Regions from separate parts of the Bradyrhizobium sp. 25ACV genome, predicted to be linked through region 3. Evidence: riboswitches for the same ligand, from Rfam matches in the RefSeq annotation. Region 3 holds a riboswitch; each other region holds the start of a gene.

Region 1 (4,208 bases), on a different contig from region 3:
ACCGCGGGGGCATCGCGCATCTCGTCAGTCGCGGCGCGGACGCCGATATCGTGCTCGCCGAGGGCTCGATGGGCCTGTTCGACGGTGTCGCCATGCGCGGCGTCTCCGGTACCGGTGCCACCGCCGACATTGCGGAGATGCTGGGCTGGCCGGTGGTGCTGGTGATCGATCCCTCCGGCCAGGCGCAGACCGCGGCGGCGATCGCCGCGGGACTTCGCGATTATCGCCCCGGTGTGCGGCTTGCCGGCGTCGTGCTCAACCGCGTCGCCAGCCCGCGCCATGAAGACCTCGTGCGGCGTGCGCTCAACGATTCCGGCATTGCCGTGTTCGGCGCGCTGCCGCGTCATGCCGAGATCAGCCTGCCGAAGCGACATCTCGGCCTGGTACAGGCCGAAGAGCAGGGCGAGATCGGCAAGCTGATCGACGAGGCGGCGCGCTTCGTCGCCGAGCATGTCGATCTCGATGCGGTGCTACGATCGGCTGCGTCCTGGACCCCACAACCTGCCGCGAACGGCCTGAACGTGACGCCGCCGGGCCAGCGCATCGCGCTGGCCCGCGATGCGGCGTTCTCCTTCGTCTATCCGCATATGCTGGAAGCCTGGCGCGGGGCGGGCGCGGAGATCTCGACATTCTCGCCGCTTGCCGATGAGGCGCCCGACGCGAGCGCCGACGTGTGCTGGCTGCCCGGCGGCTATCCCGAACTCCATGCCGGCAAGATCGCGGCCAATGCGCGCTTTCGCAGCGGCCTGCGCGCCTTTGCCGAAACGCGGCCGGTGCATGGCGAATGCGGTGGCTATATGGTGCTGGGCACCGCCTTGACCGATGCGGACGGAATCCGCCATGAGATGACAGGGCTGCTTGGCCTCGAGACCAGCTTTGCCAAACGCCGCATGCATCTCGGTTATCGTCTGGCCGAACTCGCCGCGCCGATGCCGGGACATCGCCCCAGTGCGCGCCTGCGCGGCCACGAATTCCACTATTCGACGATTCTTGCCCAGCCTGACGTGCCGCTGGCCGTCGTGCATGATGCGACCGGCGCGGTCATCGCGGAGACCGGCTCGCAGCGCGGTCACGCCACCGGCACCTTCTTTCATCTGATCGCGGAGGACCGGTGAGCGGATTCGTCTCCTTCATCTCCGCCGGACCCGGCGACCCCGAGCTTCTCACGCTCAAGGGTGCCGCGCGGCTGCGCGAAGCCGATGTCGTGCTCTATGACGATCTTGCTTCCGGCGCGATCCTCGATCTCGCCCGGCCCGGCGCCAATCTCGTCGCGGTGGGGAAGCGGGCAGGGCGTCCCTCGACCAAGCAGCACCACGTCAACCGTCTCTTGGTCGACTATGCCGCAACAGGCGTGCGCGTGGTGCGGCTCAAGTCGGGCGACGCGGGCATTTTCGGCCGGCTCGAGGAGGAATTGGAGACGCTGCGTGAGGCCGGTATCGGCTACGAGATCGTTCCCGGCGTCACCTCGGCCTGCGTTGCCGCGGCGCAAGCCGGCATTCCCCTGACCCGGCGCCATACCTCGCGCCGGGTGCAGTTCGTCACCGGCGCCGATGTCACCGGCGAGCTGCCGCCCAACCTGAACTGGGCGGCACTGGCCGACCCGGAAGCGACGACTGTGGTCTATATGGGCCGGCGCACCTTCCCGGCGCTTGTCGCAAACTTGATCGCGCACGGGCTCGCTGCGGATACCCCCGCGCTGTTCGCCGAATCCCTCGGACGCCCCGACGAACGGCTGGTCCGCACCACCATCGCCGAGCTTGCCGAGCAGCTTGCGCGCGGCGGCGCCGCCTCGACGGCCGCCGTGATCCTGTTTGGGGCGCTGGCGGGGGATTATCCGTCATGACGGCCTTGGCCGCCGTTCGCCCCTTGACGCAGGCTCAGCGAAAGGGGCACACAAGAGAGGCATGGTGCTCGACGCGGCGCAAAGCGCCGGAGCATAATCGGGAATGGGGGTGGGCGGACCCAGTTGCGGCGCCCAAAACCCCAGCCGCCCCCGCGACTGTAAGCGGTGAGGGACTCCGATCAGCCACTGGGCCGCAAGGTCCGGGAAGGCCGGAAATCCCGGGGAACCGCGAGCCAGGAGACCGGCCCTGCACGTTTTGAGGCCAAGGCCGTCGGGTGTGACGGCAGGAAGGAATTGAGCCATGCATATCGAACCCGGCATAGTGACGGGCGCCAAGCTCGTGTTGAGTTACGCAACCGGCATCGCCGCAGGCGGCGTTGCGCTGAAGCTCGCGGTGGAGACCGTGCGTGAGCAAGGCATCACGTCGTTCGCGGCGCGGACGCTCGCCACCACAGTCCTTGTCTTCACCTTCTTCGAGATCCTGCCGCACTTCCCGGTCGGCGTCTCCGAGGTGCACTTCATTCTCGGCTCGACACTGTTCCTGCTGTTCGGTGCGGCGCCCGCGGCCTTCGGCCTTGCGTTCGGTCTGCTGCTCCAGGGCGTGTTCTTCGAGCCCGCCGACATCCCGCAATACGGCATGAACGTCACCACGCTGCTGGTGCCGCTGTTCGCGATCCAGGCGATCGCCACACGGATCATTTCGCGCAACACCGCCTATGTCGATTTGAAGTATCGGCAGGCGTTGGCGCTCTCGACGACCTACCAGGCCGGCGTGATCGCCTGGGTGGCGTTCTGGGCGCTCTATGGCTCCGGTTTTGCCATGACCAATCTCGCCAACATCGCGACGTTCGCGGCGTCCTATGCGCTGGTCATCGTGATCGAGCCGCTCGCCGATCTCGCGGTGCTGGCGCTGGCGAAGTCGTTGCGCGGCGTCACCGCGCCCGGCCTCGTCACCCCGCGCCTGCATAACGCGGCCTGAGAGACAAGCGAACGGGCGGCCTGCAGGGCCGTCCGTCGCGTTCGCGATGCTCACGCTCTCTTTGATAGGCATCGGTTGCGGCGATCCCGACCAGCTCACGCGCGCCGCTGTTCAAGCGATCAATGCCGCCGATCTCATCCTGATCCCGCGCAAGGGGACGGCGAAGTCCGATCTCGCCGATCTCAGGCGGACGATCTGCGCCGATGTGCTCACCAGCGACAAGACAGCGATCGCCGAATTCGACCTTCCCGTGCGCGACGCAGCTGAAGCTGATTACCGCAAGGGCGTGGACCATTGGCACGATGCGGTTGCCGCGACTTGGTCGAAAGCGATCGCAAAGCATCTCGAAGGTGAGGGCAGGGTTGCGCTGCTGATCTGGGGCGATCCCTCGCTCTATGATTCCTCGTTGCGGATTGCGCGGCGGCTCAATCCGTTGCCGACGATCGAAGTCGTGCCCGGCATCACCTCGATCCAGGCGCTGTGCGCGGCCCATGCGCTGCCGCTCAACGACATCGGCGAGCCCTTTCTGGTCACGACCGGGCGGCGCTTGCGTGAAGGCGGCTGGCCGGCAGGTGTGAATACCGTTGTTGTAATGCTCGACGGCGGCACGGCGTTCCAGTCGCTCGATCCGGAAGGCTTTCAGATCTGGTGGGGCGCCTATCTCGGCATGCCCGACCAGATCGTCATGTCAGGCGTGCTCGCCGAGGTCGGCACTCGCATCGTTGCCACGAGACAAGAGGCGCGCGAGCGGCACGGTTGGATCATGGACAGCTACATTCTCAAGCGCAGGCCGTAAGCGAGGCAGCATGCTCCCCGAATGGGTCACCCAAAATTGCCCCGATGTCTCCGTAGTGCATCGCGAGGCGGCCATCGCGCGGCAGGCGCAATTGACAAAGCCGACCGGTGCACTCGGCCGGCTGGAGCAGCTCGCAATCGAGCTTGCGGGCCTGCAGGCGACCGAGCAGCCGCGTGCCGCGCGGGTGCCGATCATCATCTTCGCCGGCGACCACGGCATCGTCGCGCAGGGCGTCTCGGCCTATCCGCAAGCCGTGACCATCGCGATGATGGCGAATTTCGCCTCCGGCGGTGCCGCGATCTCGGTGCTGGCGCGTGAGCTTGGCTCGAGCCTGGACGTCGTCGATGCCGGCACGCTGGCGCAGGACGAGATGGCAGGTATCGTCACCGACAAGCCGCGCCATGGCACGCGCGATTTCAGCGTGGACGCCGCGCTGACGCCTGCGGAGCTGGCGTTCGCCTTCGAGGCTGGCCAGAGCGCCGTCGCACGTGCGGCGGCCCATCAGCCCGATCTTCTGATCTTCGGCGAGATGGGGATCGGCAACACGACGACTTCGGCGGCGATCGCGGCGAGCCTGCTTGGCATCAGCG
Region 2 (4,208 bases), on a different contig from region 3:
TCGAACAGCGTGGGGTCGCCGCGGAACTTGTTGATGACAAAGCCTCGGATCATCGCGGCATCGCTGGGGTCGATCACCGTCTTGATGCCGACGAGCTGGGCGATGACGCCGCCGCGGTCGATGTCGCCGACCAGCACGACCGGCACGTCGGCCTTGCGCGCAAAACCCATATTGGCGATGTCGGCCTTACGCAGGTTCACCTCGGCCGGACTGCCCGCGCCTTCGACCAGAACGAGATCGGCGCGCGCCTTCAGCCGCTCAAAGCTCTCCAACACCGCGCCCATCAGTGAGGGCTTCATGGCCGCGTAGTCGCGCGCACGCGCGGTCGCGATGCGCTTTCCGTGGACGATCACCTGCGCGCCGACATCGGTCTCGGGCTTGAGCAGCACGGGGTTCATGTCCGTGTGCGGCTCGACGCCGGCGGCGAGGGCCTGCAACGCCTGGGCACGGCCGATCTCGCCGCCGTCGATGGTGACGGCGGCATTGTTCGACATATTCTGCGGCTTGAACGGGAGCACGCGCAGGCCGCGCCGCGTGAAGGCACGCGCGAGACCGGCGACGATGAGCGACTTGCCCACGTCCGAGCCGGCCCCCTGAATCATCAGCGCGCGTGCCATCGAACTCAGAACTCGACGCCGGCCTGTGCCTTGATGCCGCAGCGGAAGGGATGTTTCACCAGCGTCATCTCGGTGACGAGATCGGCGATCTCGATCAACTCGTCCTTGGCGTTGCGGCCGGTGAGCACGACATGCGTCATCGGTGGCTTCGAGGTGGTCAGAAACTCGACGACCTCGGCGATGTCGAGATAGTCGTAGCGCAACGCGATGTTGATCTCGTCGAGCACGACCATGCGCAAGCTCTCATCGAGGATCAGCTCCTTAGCCTTCTCCCAGCCGGCGCGCGCGGCGGCGATGTCGCGGGCGCGGTCCTGCGTCTCCCAGGTAAAACCTTCGCCCATGGCGTGGAACTGGCAGAGGTCGCCGAAATGGCCGGTGAGCAGGCGCCGCTCGCCGGTATCCCAGGCGCCCTTGATGAACTGGACGACCGCGCAGGGAAAGCCGTGCGCGACGCAGCGGACGATCATGCCGAAGGCCGAGGAGGACTTGCCCTTGCCGGCGCCGGTGTGGACGATGATGAGGCCCTTTTCGCCGCTCTTGGTCGCCATGATCTTGTCGCGGGCGGCCTTCTTCTTCGCCATTTTCGTGGCGTGGCGGGCGTCGGTTTCCTCGGCCGTTTTTGTATCCGGTTCAGGCGTCATCGGTCCCGGTCCTTCGGCTTGACAAGTGGCGGCCACCAGCAAATGGTGGCCCAGCGTTGGTTCCTGTCCTATGACAGGCGAAGAGGGAATGCGATAGGGTCCGAATCGGCAAGATTTGGGTCCAAAATGCAGCCGCCCCCGCGACCGTGACCGGAGAGATGTCCGAAGCCACTGATTCCCGCGGGAATCGGGAAGGCGGGGATCGAAGGGGAAAACCCTGCTCCGCAAGCCGGGAGACCTGCCAGCGCGGACGAGTTTTGGACCGGCGGACGGGGTGTTCCGCGACGGGGAAAACGGGCCTCCAAAAGAGCGGTCCGTCTGCCTCATCGCCTCCCGCTGTTATCTGGAAGAGGCGATGACCGTCACACTTCACGTCTGCATCACCTGCCGTGCCGGCGAGACGCCTGGCGAGGGCGAGGCGACGCCCGGCAAGCGCCTGCATGGTGCGATCCTCGACGCCGGCGTGCCCGAGGGCGTCAATGTGGTTCCCGTCGAATGCCTATCGGCCTGCAACCAGGGCTGCTCGGTCGCGCTCAGCGCGCCCGGTCGGTGGTCTTACGTCTATGGCCGCCTCTCGGATGCAAATGCGCAGGATGTGGTCGCAGGCGCCGCGGCTTATGCCGCCGCGCCTGACGGCCTCGTGCCCTGGCGCAGCCGGCCGGAAATATTCCGCAAGCAGTCGCTTGCCCGCATTCCCCCTATTGCCGTCGTGCCGGAGGCCGCCGAATGAACTCGCTCGCAAAAGTCCCCGTGACGGTGGTCACCGGTTTTCTCGGCTCCGGCAAGACGACGCTGATCCAGCATCTGCTCAGCAATGCCGGCGGCAAGAAGCTCGCGGTGCTCGTCAACGAGTTCGGTAGTGAGGGCGTCGACGGCGAGATCTTGAAATCCTGTGCCGATGCCAATTGCCCGGAGGAGAACATCGTCGAGCTCGCCAACGGCTGCATCTGCTGCACCGTTGCCGACGATTTCATTCCGACCATGGAAAAACTGCTGGCGCGGCCCGTGCGGCCCGATCACATCCTGATCGAGACCTCGGGCCTGGCGCTGCCGAAGCCGCTGCTGAAGGCATTCGACTGGCCGGAGATCCGCTCGCGCATCACCGTCGACGGCGTGATCGCGCTTGCGGATGCCGAGGCTGTCGCCGCTGGCCGCTTTGCACCAGATCCGATTGCCGTCGAAGCCCAGCGCGCGGCGGACGAGAATTTGGACCACGAGACGCCGCTGTCGGAAGTATTCGAGGACCAGATCGCCTGCGCCGACATCGTGCTGCTGACCAAGGCCGACCTCGCTGGGGCGGCGGGACTTGAAGCGGCCAAGGCTGCCATCACCGCCGAGATGCCGCGCCGCGTGCCGATGCTCCCCGTGACCGACGGTGCGATCGATGCGCGCGTCATCCTCGGTCTCGGCGCCGCCGCCGAGAACGATCTCGCCGCGCGTCCCTCGCATCATGACGGCGAGGAAGAGCACGAGCACGATGATTTCGCCTCGGTCGTGGTCGACCTTCCTGAAGTCGCCGACGTCGATGCGCTGGTCGCATCCGTCCAGAAGCTGGCGCGCGAGCAGAACGTGCTGCGGGCCAAGGGCTACATCGCGGTCGCGGGCAAGCCGATGCGGCTGCTGCTGCAGGCGGTCGGCGAGCGCGTGCGCCACCAGTTCGACAAGCCCTGGGGCGCAGGTCACAGGCGGTCGAAGCTCGTCGTGATCGGCGAGCACGGCGATATCGACGAGGCCGCCATCAAGGCAGGACTAGGTATCTGATGCACGTCGTCTTCCGCGAGAGCCGCGGTCTGGAGGAGACCGCGACGCCAAGGGATATCGGCCAGGACCCGGCCGATCTCGTGGTGCTCTCGTATTCGGATTCGGATCTCGCGGCGTTCGCAGCCGGCTGGCGGCGTGGTCGCGAGAGCCTGCCGACGCTGCGGCTCGCGAATCTTGCTGAGCTGCGTCATCCGCTGTCGGTCGACACCTATATCGAGCGCACGCTGTCGCAGGCACGTGGCATTCTGGTGCGGTTGATCGGCGGTGAGTCCTATTGGTCCTATGGACTTGCGGCCCTGCAACAGCTCGCCAGCGATCGCAATATCGTGCTGGCCGTGCTGCCGGCCGACGGCCGTGACGACATGCGGCTCGATGCATACTCGACCTTGCCTGTCTCGACGCTGCGCCGGCTCAAGGTGCTCTGCGACACCGGCGGCCCGGTCGCGGCGCAGGCCGCGATCGCACAGCTCGCGCTGGCCTCGGGCCTCTATGCCGGGCCTGTCATCGGCGAGACGGCCGTGCCCGAGATGGGATTCTACGATCCCGCCCGCGGCGTCATTGCGGCACCGGCGCATGGCGAGGGCAGGCCGAGTGTGCTGGTGGCGTTCTACCGTTCCTATCTCACCGCCGCGGATACGGGCCCCGTCGATGCTCTGATCGCAGCGCTGCGCGAGCGCGGCTTTGACGCCTGCGGCGTGTTCGTGACCTCGCTGAAGGCTGCGGGCGTCGCGGATTGGTTGCGGGCGCAGTTCGCGCAAAATCGTCCGGCGGCGATCATCAACGCGACGGCGTTCTCAGCCCTGGGCGATGACGGCACGACGCCTTTCGATGCCGCATCGTGCCCGGTGTTCCAGGTTGCGCTCTCAACGGCCCGGCGCGAGGACTGGACGGAGTCGCTGCGCGGCCTGTCGCCCGGCGATCTCGCGATGCATGTGGTGCTGCCCGAGGTGGATGGCCGTCTGTTCGTGGGCGTGGTGAGCTTCAAGTCGGCAGCCGGGCGCGATCCCGATCTGCAATTCGCGCATCTGGCGCATCGCGCCGATGAGGAGCGCGTGACAGCCGTCGCCGCGCGCGTCGCGGCCTGGCGGAGCCTTGCGGTGAAGTCGGTTGCCGAGAAGCGGCTGGCAATTGTGCTCTCGAACTATCCGGGCCGGCCGCATCAGATCGCGCATGCGGTCGGTCTCGATGC
Region 3 (4,208 bases):
ACCTTTGGCCGCTACATCGATCCCAAGGTGGTGCAGGGGCTGATCGACCGGCCCGAGGTCGCGATCGACGGCGAGCGCCGGGTCATGACCATCATGTTCTGCGACATGAGCGGCTTCACCTCGATGAGCGAGGGCATGACCCCGCGTGGCCTCGTCAGGGTGATGAACCACTATTTCACGGTGATGTCCGGACCGATCAGGGGTAATCGCGGCATCATCGACAAATATATCGGCGACGCCATCATGTCCTATTGGGGCCCGCCCTTCATCGAGGAGGACGAGCAGGCGCTCCTGGCCGGCATCGCCGCAACCGAGATGGTCGACCAGGTGCCCGCGCTCCAGAAGCAGCTGCCCGACCTGCTCGGCATCCGCGCCATGCCGGCGCCGTGTGACCTGCGGATCGGCATCGCCACCGGCGAGGTCCTGACCGGCAGCATCGGCTCCGAGCTGATGATGAGCTTCACCGTGATGGGCGATGCCGTGAACCTGGCCTCGCGGCTGGAGGCCGTCAACAAGGTCTACGGCACCCGCATCCTGATCTCGCAGGCAACTGCTGACGCGATCGGAGCGCGGCTCGAATTGCGCGAGATCGATCGTCTCGCGGTCGCAGGCCAGAGCGGGCCGCAGCCGATCTTCGAGGTGATGGCGCGGGCAGGTGCGCTCACCGGCGCGCAGGACAGCCTGCGCACGCACTATGCGGAAGCGCTTGCCGCCTATCGGGCCCGCCGCTTCGACGAGGCGCGCGCCGCCTTCAACGCCGCGCTCGAAGCCGTCCCCGGCGACGGCCCCTCGCGCACGATGCTCGGCCGCATCGCGCAATTCGAGGCCAAGCCGCCGGAAGAGGGGTGGGACGGCGCCTGGCGGCTGGAGCAGAAATAGCCTTTTTTGTTGGACCAGCCCGCCCTGTCCGGAAAAAACGTTTCTACTCGATAACGATGTTCGCCGTGACCTATTTCCCGGGCTTAGGTTGGATGTCCTTGAGGCGTTTGACGGGGACACGCCGATGACAGAACTTCAGGACAGGCTGGAACGGTTCGAGACGCTCACCGCCGAATGCGAGCTGATCGCCAAGCTCGCCACCGACAGCACCAAGCGCGAGTTCTATCTGAAACTCTCGGAACAGTACCGTCAGCTGGCGGTGGACATGCGGCAGGCGATCGCGACCAAGGCTGCTGCCTGATCCCGGCTGCAATCCGTTCTTAAGGTTTGGCGCGCATCCTTGACCTCACGAGCGATCGCTCGTGGTGGAAAGGCCGGGGTTCGCTGCAATGCAGCGCACCTCGCGAGTGTCATTTGCCATGTTTGACAGGGCAATCACATGCGCCTCGTTGCCGTGATCATATTCGCGCTCATGACGGCGGCCTGCGACCAGGAGCAGGACATCACCGGCTCGACGCCGACCTGCCCGATGCGGAACTACAGCTACAATCCCCGCGACATGAACCAGTGCGTCAGTGCCTGCAAATCGTGCGATCGCGGCACCACGGTCACCTGCACCACCTCCTGCACCCTCAAGGGCGCGCGCTGAGGCCACCACTTTCTCGTTGCGCGCCCAGCGGCGGTGCTGGGACACCGGAACGATTCACTTGGGTTAATCATTGAAGCAAGTGGGCAGGACGCGGAGTCCGATGGAAATGGGTATGCTCGATCCCGGCCGATTTCTGGTGTCGTGCTCGCATTGCGATGCCTGGCCGATGGCGGCCAATGTGAAGCGGTCGAGCTGGACGGCGTCTCCGCACGAGGTGCGCTTTGTCTGCACGCGCTGTCGCCGCGAGGAGACCGCCATCGTCTCGGCCTCCGGCGAATTGACCCCGATCAAGCGCGTCGATGTTCCGCCAAGCGACGTCGCTGTCGCCTGGGCCCAGGCACAGCGTGTGCGAGGGCGGACCTGAGCGCCGAGCATGCACCGGTCGATTGACTCCCGGGGCCAACGGCTCCTAAATGATCGGCGACGGTTCTCCTCGCGGAGATCAAAAGGGAATGTGGTGCGGGATTGTCCCAATGCAGGGATTTGTCTCAACGCCACGGCTGCCCCCGCAACTGTAAGCGGTGAATCTTTCGTCTCATGCCACTGGGAATCTCGGTCCTGGGAAGGCGACGCAAGGTCACGACCCGCGAGCCAGGAGACCTGCCGTCAGCCGTGGTCACACGCGAAGATGTCGGTCGGGGAGTACAGACATTAGCTTCACCGGAGCAATCCATCGCTCTGCCGTGAAACCTCGTTCGCTGTGACGTGCCACTGACGTCATACCGAGGTTACAATTGTGTCCCGTCTTGTCCCTGCCGCCAGGCGCCTCAGCGCCGGCCTGCTCGCATCCGTTTCCCTCCATTCGCTCGATCTGTCCTCCGCCTTCGCCCAGCAGGCGCTTGCCGAGCAATTGCCGCCGATCGAAGTGACCGGGCCCGACGATCACAACCGCACACGCGCCGGGGCGATCGGTGACGGCGAGGCGACGCGGCAGCGGGTGAGGACGAATGTCGCGCCGGCAGGCAATGGCGCCGGCTCATCCGGCTCCGGCGGTGAGGCTGCCGCCGGCAGCGGCGGAATCGTCGGGGCTGCCACGACCGTCATCACGGCCGCGGATATCGCGCATTCGCCGTCGCAGACGCTTGCCGAGATCATCGCGACGCAGACGCCTGGGGCTCAGATCACGACGCTCTATGGCGGCCAGATCGGCGCCAAGACCAGCGTGGACCTGCGTGGCTTCGGCGCCTTTGCCACCGCCAACACGCTGGTGCTGGTCAACGGACGGCGGTTGAACGACGTCGACATGGCGCAGGTGGACCTCTCCAACATCCCGCTCAATTCGATCGAACGCATCGAGATCACGCGGGGCAATTCCGGCGCGGTGCTCTACGGCGACAACGCGGTCGGCGGTGTGATCAACATCGTTACCAAAAATGGCGTTGGCGGACCGCCCGTGACCGCGCGCATCGAGGCTGGCTTCGGCTCGTTCAACACCAGGCTCGGCAACGTGTCGACCTCGCTCAATTCCGGTCCGTGGTCGACCTCGTTCTACGGCAATACGGTCAGGACCCATGGCTATCGCGACAACAACCGCTATTCGCAGCAGAATGGCGTCGGCAATCTCAATTACACCACGCCAGACCTGACTGCTTTTCTCACGGTTACCGGTGACAATCAGGAGCTGCGGCTGCCGGGCGGCCGCACCGTCGATCCCTCCATCGGCCTCGACGAGCTCAGGGCCAACCGGCGAGGGACCGGCACGCCGTTCAACTACGCCAACCAGCAGGGTTTTGGCGCGACCGCGGGCTTCACCAAGATCCTGGTCAACGGCGTCGATCTCATCGTCGACGGCGGCGTGCGCGACAAGAAGCAGCAGAGTGCGTTCTTCTCCAGCCCGGCGCCGATTCCGGCGTTCTTCACGTCGACCTATGTCGGTTCCCATCTGACGACATGGTCGATCACGCCGCGGCTCAGCGTGAAGAGCCTGCTGCTCGGCATGCCGTCGCAGCTCCTGGCCGGCATAGACTATTACGATGCGAGCTTTGAGCAGAACCGCGGCGCCGGGCAGGGGCTTTCCCCCTGGCACAATTACGATCTCAGGCAGCAGACGGTTGCGGGCTATTTCCAGCACACACTGGGAATCGCGCCCACGACGGACATCTCCTACGGCGCGCGTGTGCAGAACGTCAGTCTTGCGGCACGCGACAATTTCGACCCGGCAGCTCCGTTCAACGGCGACATCGGCGCGCTGCCGCTGACGAGCAACGAGACCCAATATGCGCTGCATCTCGGCGCCGAGCATCGCCTCAACGACCAAGTCTCGCTGTTCGGCCGCGTTGCGCGTGCGTTCCGCACGCCTGATGTTGACGAGCGCCTGTCCTCAGGGCCTTCCTTCGATCCCTTTACCTTCGCTGCGATCCCGCAAACGTTCCAGCTCAAGACCCAGACCTCTTGGGACATCGAGGGCGGTGTTCGCATCAAGGGCGGCGGGTTGCAGCTGCAGAGCAGTGTCTATCTGATGGATCTCACCAACGAGGTCCATTTCAATCCGGTCCTGTTCTACAACACAAATCTTGATCCGACCCGCCGCTACGGCTCTGAGACCAGTCTATCCTATCGCGTCAACGACGCCCTGCTGCTGCGCTCCGGCGTGGCCTATACAAGCGCGGTCTTCCGCGAAGGCATCTGGGCCGGCAACGACGTGCCGCTGGTCTCGCGCTACACGGCGAGTGCGGGCGTC

What was found. Region 3 has a riboswitch for cobalamin ahead of RAD04_RS15145 (TonB-dependent receptor). Riboswitches for the same ligand answer to the same signal wherever they lie in the genome.
Region 1: linked by a shared signal. The riboswitch ahead of RAD04_RS00500 (energy-coupling factor ABC transporter permease) and the one ahead of RAD04_RS15145 (TonB-dependent receptor) in region 3 are both predicted to bind cobalamin.
Region 2: linked by a shared signal. The riboswitch ahead of RAD04_RS00565 (DUF1636 family protein) and the one ahead of RAD04_RS15145 (TonB-dependent receptor) in region 3 are both predicted to bind cobalamin.

Annotation. Positions count from the first base shown of each region.
Region 1 covers NZ_JAVAYO010000001.1:111,961-116,168, reverse strand. The annotation lists gene RAD04_RS00510 (cobyrinate a,c-diamide synthase) at 1-1,115, shown strand, start outside; gene cobA (uroporphyrinogen-III C-methyltransferase) at 1,112-1,843, shown strand; cobalamin riboswitch at 1,889-2,107, shown strand; gene RAD04_RS00500 (energy-coupling factor ABC transporter permease) at 2,145-2,822, shown strand; gene cobF (precorrin-6A synthase (deacetylating)) at 2,869-3,618, shown strand; gene cobT (nicotinate-nucleotide--dimethylbenzimidazole phosphoribosyltransferase) at 3,629-4,208, shown strand, end outside.
Region 2 covers NZ_JAVAYO010000001.1:124,735-128,942, reverse strand. The annotation lists gene RAD04_RS00575 (cobyric acid synthase) at 1-617, opposite strand, end outside; gene cobO (cob(I)yrinic acid a,c-diamide adenosyltransferase) at 623-1,258, opposite strand; cobalamin riboswitch at 1,299-1,518, shown strand; gene RAD04_RS00565 (DUF1636 family protein) at 1,614-1,988, shown strand; gene cobW (cobalamin biosynthesis protein CobW) at 1,985-3,019, shown strand; gene cobN (cobaltochelatase subunit CobN) at 3,019-4,208, shown strand, end outside.
Region 3 covers NZ_JAVAYO010000006.1:1,427-5,634, reverse strand. The annotation lists gene RAD04_RS15165 (adenylate/guanylate cyclase domain-containing protein) at 1-879, shown strand, start outside; gene RAD04_RS15160 (hypothetical protein) at 1,004-1,180, shown strand; gene RAD04_RS15155 (hypothetical protein) at 1,319-1,528, shown strand; gene RAD04_RS15150 (hypothetical protein) at 1,629-1,892, shown strand; cobalamin riboswitch at 1,936-2,150, shown strand; gene RAD04_RS15145 (TonB-dependent receptor) at 2,265-4,208, shown strand, end outside.